Regions from separate parts of the Kitasatospora sp. NPDC048286 genome, predicted to be linked through region 1. Evidence: riboswitches for the same ligand, from Rfam matches in the RefSeq annotation. Region 1 holds a riboswitch; the other holds the start of a gene.
What was found. A riboswitch is a leader RNA that binds a small molecule or an ion and turns the genes downstream of it on or off. The one in region 1 is predicted to bind thiamine pyrophosphate.

Region 2: it holds a riboswitch for thiamine pyrophosphate, as region 1 does, so the genes downstream of both, thiO (glycine oxidase ThiO) here and ACGF13_RS03465 (purine-cytosine permease family protein) in region 1, are expected to answer to the same signal.

The regions. Positions count from the first base shown of each region.
Region 1 covers NZ_JBICZE010000001.1:736,921-742,121, reverse strand. The annotation lists gene ACGF13_RS03470 (glycerophosphodiester phosphodiesterase) at 1-668, opposite strand, end outside; gene ACGF13_RS03465 (purine-cytosine permease family protein) at 821-2,239, opposite strand; TPP riboswitch at 2,232-2,376, opposite strand; gene ACGF13_RS03460 (S1C family serine protease) at 2,596-4,446, shown strand; tRNA gene ACGF13_RS03455 (tRNA-Ser) at 4,511-4,598, shown strand; gene ACGF13_RS03450 (MerR family transcriptional regulator) at 4,728-5,201, shown strand, end outside.
Region 2 covers NZ_JBICZE010000002.1:360,524-365,724, forward strand. The annotation lists gene thiE (thiamine phosphate synthase) at 1-288, opposite strand, end outside; gene ACGF13_RS05940 (Rv2175c family DNA-binding protein) at 288-653, opposite strand; gene ACGF13_RS05945 (NAD(P)/FAD-dependent oxidoreductase) at 696-1,901, opposite strand; TPP riboswitch at 2,056-2,168, shown strand; gene thiO (glycine oxidase ThiO) at 2,163-3,347, shown strand; gene thiS (sulfur carrier protein ThiS) at 3,344-3,613, shown strand; gene ACGF13_RS05960 (thiazole synthase) at 3,617-4,414, shown strand; gene pknB (Stk1 family PASTA domain-containing Ser/Thr kinase) at 4,544-5,201, shown strand, end outside.

The sequences.
Region 1 (5,201 bases):
GCCCGCACCAGTTCGATGCCCGGGCCGGCGATCCGCGCCCCGCCCGGCAGCGGCGAGCCCGCGCGCAGCCGGCCGAGCAGCGGCAGGGTCCGCTCGAACAGGAAGACCCGCCGGTACTGCGGTGCGGCGGCGCCCACCCGGTCCAGCGCGATCGAGGAGAAGCTCATGATCCGGGCGGACGGGCGGCCGCCGTCCCGGGTCGCGCCGATCTTGAACCGCTCCAGCGTCCGCAGCAGCTCGGCCTCCACCCGGCCGCGGAAGCGCACCGGGTGCTTGGTCTCGATCGCCAGGTCCACCGGGCGGCCGCACTCCACCACCAGCTCCAGCAGCCGCTCCAGCCGCAGCACGCCGCGCAGCTCGGGGTCGGTGCTGGGGCGGCCGGTCTTCCAGGCGCCGAAGTCGTACGCCTCCAGCTCGGCGAGGGTCATGGCCGAGACGGTGCCCCGGCCGTTCGAGACCCGGCCGATCCGGCGGTCGTGCACGCAGACCAGTGCGCCGTCGGCGGTGACCCGGACGTCGCACTCCAGCGCGTCCGCGCCCTCGTCGAGCGCGCGCCGGTAGGCCGCGAGGGTGTGCTCGGGCAGGGCGTGGGAGGAACCGCGGTGGGCGATCACCTGGACGGTCGGCACGGTGCGCGCCGCCGTCGAGGACAGGTCTGGGCTGGTCACAGGCCCAACGATAGGTGGCGGAAGTGAAGCGCGGACAAAGACGGCCCCAACCGGTGGGGCCGTCTTCGCCGTGCTCAGTCGTGCTCTGCCGTGTTCTGCCGTGTTCCGCCGGGCCTCGCCGGTTCGGTCAGGTCAGGTCAGGTCAGGTGCGGTCAGGGCCGGGCGGCGCGGCGGCCGAGCGGGGTGAGCGCCCAGGTGACCAGGGCCGGCACCAGGAAGGCGAACAGCGAGGCCGAGGTCCACTCCTGCGGGGTGAAGTGCAGCGCCTCCTGGGCGGAGGTCCAGAAGTCCGTCCACCAGTCGGCCACCTTGGTCGGCGCGATGAACTGGTAGACGGCGAAGCCCAGCGCCCACGGCAGCAGCATCAGCCAGCGGGACGGCGCGTCGGCGGAGAGGTTCCAGCCGCGCCGGCCGGCGCCGAGGAAGTAGTCCACCACGAGCACCGCCAGCAGCGGCACGAACACCGAGCCGATCAGGCCGAGGAAGCCGTAGTAGGTGTCGGTGAACTCGTCGATCTGCAGCGCCAGCACGGTGATCAGCACGCCGATCGCGCCGGAGAGCACCCGGCGGTCCACCCTCGGCAGCAGGTTCTGCACCGACATCGCGGTCGAGTACACGTTGGCGAAGGACTGGTCCGTCTCGCGCAGCACCAGCACCAGCAGGAACAGCCAGCCGGCCCAGACCCCGAGGAAGGAGTCGAAGATCCGGTTCGGGTCGCCGTCCGACTGCAGCAGCGCCATCAGGCCGAGCACGTAGCACCAGACCTGGGCGATCGTGTAGCCGGAGAAGCTGCCCCAGAACGCCGAGCGCGGGGTGCGCGAGTGCCGGGTGTAGTCGGCGGCCAGCGGGACGAAGGAGACCGACACCGCGATCATCGCGTCGGTGGCGCCCAGGAAGCCGTGCCAGTTGCCCGCGCCCGGGTCCGGCACGCCCTGGCGGCCCAGCTGGACGGTGAAGTACACCATCGCCACCGCGACCGCCCCGGCCACGAAGCGGCGCAGCACCGCGATCGAGCCCAGCGGCCAGATGGTCAGCACGGTGGTCAGCGCGCCGGCGAGCAGGACGAACAGCCAGCGGTAGCCGGTGGTGTGGGCGACGGTCTGGGCGCCCACCGAGATGGTCAGCAGCTCGAACACGCCCCAGCCGATGCACTGCACGATGTTCAGCACCGTCGGCAGGTACGACAGCCGGGTGCCGAACAGCCCGCGCAGGTTCGCCATCGCGGGGGCGCCGGTACGGGCGCCGATCAGCGAGGCCAGGCCGAGCATCGCGGTGCCGACGACCGTACCGACGGTGATCGCGGTCACCGCGGCGGCCAGCGACAGCTCGCTGCCGGGGGCGCCGAGCACGGTGGCGGCGGTGGAGAAGCCGATCAGACTGACGCCCAGGTTCATCCAGAGCGCGAAGTGGTCCCGGAAGCGCAGCGTGCGCGGCGGCTCGGTGTCGAGCACCAGGGGCGCCTCGACGTGATCGGCCCGCTGGGGGCGGTCCAGGACGGCCGTGGCCGTGGACCCGGAGAAACCCTTGGACTCGGGCGCACCCGAAGAAGAGGATGGCGAAGCAGGCGGCATGGCCGATACTCCCTACGCCGGCATTACCCGGACAGGTTCCGGCGGTCAGCGCCCCCTCGAACGTCCGTCACTCGCGTGGCGTACGGTCGACATGCGCACTCTCAGCCTGGTGGGTCCAAGCTCCCGCGTGTCAGTTGTGAGCGACAGGCTAACCGGCACGGGGGCCAACACCCAAGGCCGAGGGCGTACGGTCCGCATCGCGGGACGTCCGGCGGGGGAGGGGAGCCTCGGCCGTCGGTACCGGTGTCGGTACCGGCTAAGGATTCTTATGAGTTCTTCAGAGGGGTCCTTACGGCAATCGAATCGTCAGTGCGAAAAACTATGGTCCTTGGTTCTGCCAGCTATGGAGGTCGTCCGTGAGCACCGAGCGCGAGGTTGGGCCCGCCGGGCCGCAGGGGGAGCAGCCCGCCGGCCAGGGGGCGGCCGAGACCGCTTCCGAAGGCCCCGCTCAGGGCGGGCACCAGCCGACCATGGCCTTCCGGCGGGTGCCGGGGCCGGAGGCGGGTGCCGCCGATGCCGCTGCCGTCGAGGCGGCGCCGCCCGTGGACGCCGTCCCGGCCGAGGGCGTTCCGGCCGAGGGGGTCCCGGCCGAGGGTGGGCACAAGCCCACCGTCGCCTTCACCAAGGTGCCGGCGCCGGAGGCCCCTGCCGCGCCTGCCGCGCCTGCCGCGCCCGCCGCGCCCGTGGCGCCCGCCGCGCCCGTCGCGGAGGAGCCGGCCGTCGACCCGGCCACCGGCTACATCGACGCGCCGCCGCCGGTCCTGCCGCCCGCCCCGCCGTCCCCGGTCGCCGCGGCCCCCGCCGCAGCCGCGCCCGCCGCCCCGGCCCTGCCGCCGGCCGGCAACCCGTACGCCACCCCGACCCACGGCGTCCCCGCCGCCGGCGCTCACGAGGGCTTCGGCGCCGCTCCGGCCGCCGCCCCCGCCGCGCACGGCCACCACCCCTTCGGGGCCGGCCAGCCGCTCGGCGGCTGGGGCCCCACCCACGACTCCACCTCCGGCGGCGCCGGCTACCCCGGCGGCCCGGCCGGCCCGCTCGGCTACCCGGCGGACTACCCCGGTGGTCCCGGTGGTCCCGGCGGCCCGCGCAAGAAGCGCGGCGGCCTGGTCGCCCTGATCGCGGCCGTCGCGGTGGTCGCCGGCCTGGCCGGCGGCGCGCTCGGCGTGTCCGTCGCCGACGGGGTCGACCGCAACAGCTCCGCGAACGACCACCGCAGCACCACCGTCCAGGCCAGCGACACCCAGAAGAACGAGCCCGCCCCCGGCTCGATCGCCGCCATCGCGCAGAAGGCGCTGCCCAGCGTCGTCACCATCAAGGCGCAGGGCAACGGCGAGTCGGGCACCGGCACCGGCTTCGTCTTCGACACCGAGGGCCACATCCTCACCAACAACCACGTGGTCGCGCCGACCCTCAGCGGCGGCAAACTGACCGTCAAGTTCGCCGACGGCACCTCCTACAGCGCCTCGGTGCTGGGCCACGCCGAGGGCTACGACGTCGCCGTGGTCAAGATCGACAACCCGCCCAAGAGCAAGCTGGCCCCGCTGCCGCTGGCCGACTCCGACAAGGTCAACGTCGGCGACGCCACCGTCGCGATCGGCGCACCGTACGGCCTGGAGTCCACCGTCACCAGCGGCATCATCAGCGCCAAGGACCGCCCGGTAGCCTCCGGCGACGACACCGGCTCGCAGGCCTCGTACATGAACGCCCTCCAGACCGACGCCTCGATCAACCCCGGCAACTCCGGCGGCCCGCTGCTGGACTCCGGCGGCGCGGTGATCGGCATCAACTCGGCGATCCAGTCCAACGCCTCCGCCAACGGCCGGGCCGGCAGCATCGGCCTGGGCTTCGCCATCCCGATCAACCAGGCCAAGTGGGTCGCGGACACCCTGATCAAGACCGGCAAGCCGGTCTACGCCAAGCTCGACGTGCTGCGCAACGACGACTACAAGGGCGACGGCGCGCAGATCCAGACCAAGGACATCCAGGGCCAGCCCGCCGTCACCCCCGGCGGCGCGGCCGACAAGGCCGGCCTCAAGCCGGGCGACGTCATCACCAAGCTCGGCGGCGTCCCGATCGAGAACGGCCCGGCCCTGGTCAGCCGGATCTGGACGCACAAGCCCGGCGAGACCGTCGACGTCGAGTACACCCGCAACGGCCAGACCCTCAACACCAAGGTCACCCTCGGCCAGCGCGAGGGCGACCAGTAACCCACGGCCCGCGCGGAAACGTGTGCACCGAACCCCTCCGGACCCGTTAGGCTGACCTCCGCCTGGAGAGCTGCCCGAGCGGCCTAAGGGAACAGTCTTGAAAACTGTCGTGCGGTGACCCCGTACCGTGGGTTCGAATCCCACGCTCTCCGCCGGTAGGAGAACCACCTGCTCAGGGCGGGTGCCGACATCGTTCGGCACCCGCCCTTCGCGTTCCCCGGGGGGTGGTGGGCGAGCGGGGTTGACCCTGACACGGTGGTAGGGGATGGAGTGGTCGCACCATGTTGAACATCGGAGACTTCGCCAGCCACGGCCGGGTGTCGGTACGGATGCTGCGCCACTACGACGCGATCGGACTGCTGCGGCCCGCCCGGGTGGACCCGGTCAGCGGGTACCGCTTCTACGAGGCATCCCAACTCGCCCGGCTCAACCGGGTGATCGCGCTCAAGGAGCTCGGCTTCACGCTGCAGCAGGTACGGGCCGTCCTGGACGAGCGGGTGGACCCGGCCGAACTGCGCGGGATGCTGCGGTTGCGGCGGGCCCAGCTCGCCGAGGCGATCGCGGCCGACGAGCTGCGGCTGGCCCGGGTGGAGGCGAGGCTCCGGACGATCGAGAGTGAGGGGACCATGTCCGCACACGATGTCGTGGTGAAGCCGGTGCCGTCCGTCCGGGTGGCCCAACTGAGCGGTGTGGCCGCGAGTTACGAGCCGGAGGACATCGGACCGGTGATCGGGCCGCTGTTCGGCGAGCTGTGC
Region 2 (5,201 bases), on a different contig from region 1:
CGGCAGGTCGTCCTGGCCGAGGTGCAGCACGTCCGGCCGGGCCGCGTGGGCGACGTCGGCGCGGTCGTTGACGGCCAGCAGCTTGCCGTGCCGGCGGCAGGCGTCGGCGAAGACCTCCAGGGCCGCCAGCTCCTGCCGGGCCTCCAGGCCCTTGTCGCGCAGCTGGACGACGTCCACCCCGCCCGCCAGCGCCGCGTCCAGGAACTCGGCGAGGTCGCCCTGCTCCCGACGGGCGTCGGTGCACAGGTACAGCCGGGCGTCGGCGAGGGCGGCACGGGGGTCCGTCATCACAGCGCCATGGCCTGGGCGCGGCGCTTGACCTCGGTCGCCCGGTTCTCCCACAGCGCCTGGATCGGGCTGCCGGGCAGCGACTCGTCCTCGGTGAACAGCCACTCGACGATCTCGTCGTCGGAGAAGCCGCTGTCCCGCAGCACGGTCAGCAGGCCGACCAGGTGCTTGACCGGGCCGGTCTCGTCGATGAAGGCCGCCGGGACCTGCAGGGACTTGTTGGGACCGCGGCGGACCGCGATCAGGTCACCCTGCTTGACCATGTTGCGGACCTCGGTGACCAGCACACCCCACCGCTCGGAGATGTCGGGCAGGTACAGCCACTCGGGGACCAGGGCTTCAGTCTTGGCATCGATCTCACTCACGGCACCAGACTGCCACCTCCACGGCCCACCGCGCACATGGCCCTACGCCACGGCCGCCTTCAGTGGCACCGACGGGTCTGCCGCGCGGGCCGGATCCAGCGCCGTGCCGCGCTCGATCAGCCTGCGCCCCTGGGTGAGGTCGCGCGGCCGGTCCACGGTCAGCAGCGCGCTCGGCACGCCGTCGCGCAGCCAGAGCACCGACCACTCGGCGTCCTGCGGACCGCCGCGCCAGAGCGGCACGTCGCCCTCGGCGTGCCGGCCGGCGTACTGGACCATCCGCCCGAACTGCTCGGACCAGAAGTACGGCACCGGGTCGTAGTCCGGCGCGTCCGCGCCCAGGACGGCGGCGGCCACCGCCTCACCGGACTGCAGGGCGTGGTCCCAGTGCTGGACGGCCAGCCGGGCGCCGGCCCGGGCCGACGGGTAGCTGACGCAGTCGCCGGCCGCGAAGACGCCGGGCACCGAGGTGCGCAGCCGCCCGTCCACGACGACGGCGCCGGTCGCGTCCAGCTCGACCCCGGAGCCGGCCAGCCAGCCGGTCGCGGGGCGGGCCCCGATGCCGACCACCACCTCGTCGGCGGGCAGGTGCGAGCCGTCCGCCAGCAGCACCGCGCCGGGCTCCACGGCGGCCACGCCGACGCCGCAGTGCAGCTCGACCCCGGCCGCGGCGTACCAGGCGGCCATCGCCGAGCCGATCTCCGTCGGCAGCGCGCCGGGCAGCGGCGCCGGACCGGCCTCGACCACCGTCACCTCGCAGCCTGCCGCGCGGGCCGCGGTGGACACCTCGGCGCCGATCCAGCCCGCGCCGACCAGCACCAGCCTCAGCCCGGGGCGCAGCAGCGCGCGCAGCGCCAGGGCGTCGTCCAGGGTGTGCAGCAGGTGCGCCCGCTCGGCGCCGGGCAGGGCGCGCGGCACGGCGCCGGTGGCGATCACCAGCGAGCCGTACGGGAGGTCGCCGCCGTCGGTGTGCAGCACGCCGGGGGTGAGGCCGGTGGCGCGGCGGCCGGTGAGCAGCTCGATGTCGAGCTGCCCGTAGTCGATGCCCAGGGCGGTGGAGTCGGCCTTGCCGAGCAGCACGTCCTTGGAGAGCGGCGGCCGGTCGTACGGCGCGTGCGGCTCCTCGCCGACCAGCACGATCCGCCCCCGCCAACCGCCCTGCCGCAGCTTGAGGGCGCACTGCGCCCCGGCCAGCCCGGCTCCGACGACGACCACCTGATCCGTTCCGCTCAGCTCTGCCACGCCCGTCACTGTACTCAGCGGCCGACCGGCGGCCGGGGGTGGGCCGGGAGGTGCGGGCGGTCCCTCTCCGGTACGGGCCTGCGGCCGGGCGGGTCCCACCGCCCACACCGCTGTCCACCCTGCGTACGGGCCTTCGGCCGGGCCGACCCCCGGCGTTAAGGTGGGGGCACCACACGGGAGCCCGGCGGACCGGGCTGAGAGGCGGGCTGACACGGCCTGCGACCGTCCGAACCTGATCCGGGTCATACCGGCGAAGGGAGAAGAGCAGCTTTGTCACGCTTGCCATCGCCCGCCCACGCCGACGTGCTGGTGATCGGCGGGGGCATCATCGGCCTCGCCGTCGCCTGGCGCGCCGCCCAGCGCGGCCTGCGGAACGTGACCGTGGTCGACCCCTCCCCCGGCGGCGGCGCGGCCCGGGTCGCGGCCGGCATGCTCGCCCCGGTCACCGAGCTGCAGTACGGCGAGGAGCCGCTGTTGCGCCTCGGCATGGCCTCGAACGAGCGGTACGCGGACTTCGCCGCCGAGCTCACCGAGGCCGGCGGCGGCCGGGACACCGGCTACCGCCGCTGCGGCACGCTCGCCGTCGCGCTGGACTCCGACGACCGCGCGGAACTGCGCGAACTGCACGCCTTCCACCAGCGGCTCGGCCTGGACTCCGGCTGGCTGACCGGCCGGGAGGCCCGCAAGCTGGAGCCGATGCTCGCCCCCGGGGTGCGCGGCGGCCTGCACGTGGCCGAGGACCACCAGGTGGACGGCCGCCGGCTGCTGGACGCCCTGGTCTTCGCCTGCGAAGGCGCCGGGGTCCTGTTCCACCGGGCCGAGGCCGTCGAGCTGCTGGTCGGGAACGGCCGGGCGACCGGCGCCCGCCTGAGCACCGGGGAGACGGTGAGCGCCGAGCAGGTCGTGCTCGCCGCCGGCCCGCACAGCCACCGGCTGCCCGGCCTGCCCGAGGGGGTGCTGCCCGCGATCCGCCCGGTGAAGGGGCAGGTGCTGCGGCTGCGCGTCCCGGACGCCTACCGTCCGTTCCTGTCCCGCAACGTCCGTGCCGTCGTCCGCGGCCGGCACCTGTACCTGGTGCCGCGCGAGAACGGCGAGCTGGTGGTCGGCGCGACCACCGAGGAGCAGGGCTACGACACCACCGTCACCGCCGGCGGGGTGTACGAACTCCTGCGCGACGCCCACGAGTTGGTCCCGGGGATCACCGAACTCCCGCTGCTGGAGACCTCAGCCGGGCTGCGCCCGGGATCACCGGACAACGCCCCACTGCTGGGCCCGACCTCGCTGCCCGGGCTGGTCGCCGCCACCGGCCACCACCGCAACGGCGTGCTGCTCACCCCGGTGACCGCCGACCTGGTCTCCGAGTACCTGGCCACCGGCGAAGTCCCCGAGCTCGCAAGGCCGTTCACGCCCCTGCGCTTCTCCCCCGACCGCTCCACGACGAAGGCCTCCGCATGACCGAGACCACCCGGACCGGGATCCCGCAGAACGGGACCGCCCCGACCGAGATCACCCCGACCGAGATCACCCTGACCGTCAACGGCGAGCCCCGCCGACTGCCCGCCGGGACCACCCTCGCCGAGGTGGTGGCCTCCGTCAGCGCCGCCAACACCGGCGTCGCCGCCGCGCTCAACGAGGCCGTGGTGCCGCGCGGTTCGTGGCCCGCGACGGCGCTGGACACCGGCGACCGGATCGAGATCCTCACCGCCGTCCAGGGAGGCTGAACCATGGCCGACGACCTTCTGACCATCGCCGGGACGTCCTTCTCCTCCCGGCTGATCATGGGCACCGGCGGCGCCCCCAGCCTGGAGGTCCTGGAGCGCGCGCTGCTCGCCTCCGGCACCGAGCTGACCACCGTCGCGATGCGCCGGCTCGACGCCGGCACCCAGGGCTCCGTCCTGGACGTGCTGACCCGCAACGGCATCCGGGTGCTGCCCAACACGGCCGGCTGCTTCACCGCCGGCGAGGCCGTGCTGACCGCGCGACTGGCCCGCGAGGCGCTCGGCACCGACTGGGTCAAGCTGGAGGTGATCGCCGACGAGCGCACCCTGCTGCCCGACCCGATCGAGCTGCTGGACGCCGCCGAGACGCTCGTCGACGACGGCTTCACCGTCCTGCCGTACACCAATGACGACCCGGTGCTGGCGCGCAAGCTGGAGGACGTCGGCTGCGCGGCCATCATGCCGCTGGGCTCGCCGATCGGTTCGGGCCTGGGCATCCGCAACCCGCACAACTTCCAGCTGATCGTGGAGGGCGCCGGCGTCCCGGTGATCCTGGACGCGGGCGCCGGCACCGCCTCCGACGTGGCGCTGGCGATGGAGCTGGGCTGCGCCGCGGTGATGCTCGCCTCCGCGGTGACCAGGGCTCAGGACCCGGTACTGATGGCCGAGGCGATGCGGCACGCCGCCGAGGCGGGCCGGCTCGCCCACCGGGCCGGCCGCATCCCGCGCCGCTTCCACGCCGAGGCCTCCTCCGCGATGGCCGGCCGGGCCGACCTGGACACCCGCGAGCACCCCGCGTTCTGAGCGTCCGGCGCGCCCACGGCACCGGCCCCCGCGGCGCGAAGCCGTGTCACAAGCAGGGCACAGCCGGGCCCGGAGACGGTGTCCTCCGGGCCCGGCTTCGCCCGGCGGCACTAGACTCACCGGGTGGACATGGCACTGCACGACCCCCTGATCGGCAGCCTGCTCGACAACCGGTACCGGGTCGAGCAGCGCATCGCGACCGGCGGGATGTCCACCGTCTACCGGGGCACCGACACCCGCCTGGACCGGGTGGTCGCGCTCAAGGTGATGCACCCCTCGCTGGCCGGGGACGAGGGCTTCACCGCCCGCTTCATCCGCGAGGCCAAGGCGGTCGCCAAGCTCACCCACCCCAACGTGGTCAACGTCTTCGACCAGGGCGCGGACGGCGGCCACGTCTTCCTCGCCATGGAGTACGTGCCCGGCCGCACCCTGCGCGACCTGCTGCGCGACCGCGGGGCGCTGTCCGTCCGGGCCGCGCTGGACGTGCTGGAGCCGGTGCTGGCCGCGCTCGGCGCCGCCCACCGGGCCGGGCTGGTCCACCGCGACGTCAAGCCCGAGAACGTGCTGATCACCGAGGGCGGCCTGGTCAAGGTCGCCGACTTCGGTCTGGTCCGGGTGCTCGGCACCGCCGACGGCGCGCCCACCTCGACCACCACCGCCACCGGCGGCACCGTCCTGGGCACCGTCTCCTACCTGGCTCCCGAGCAGATCCTCCCGGACGCCCCCACCGACCAGCGGGTGGACGTCTACGCGGCCGGCATCCTGCTGTACGAGATGCTCACCGGCC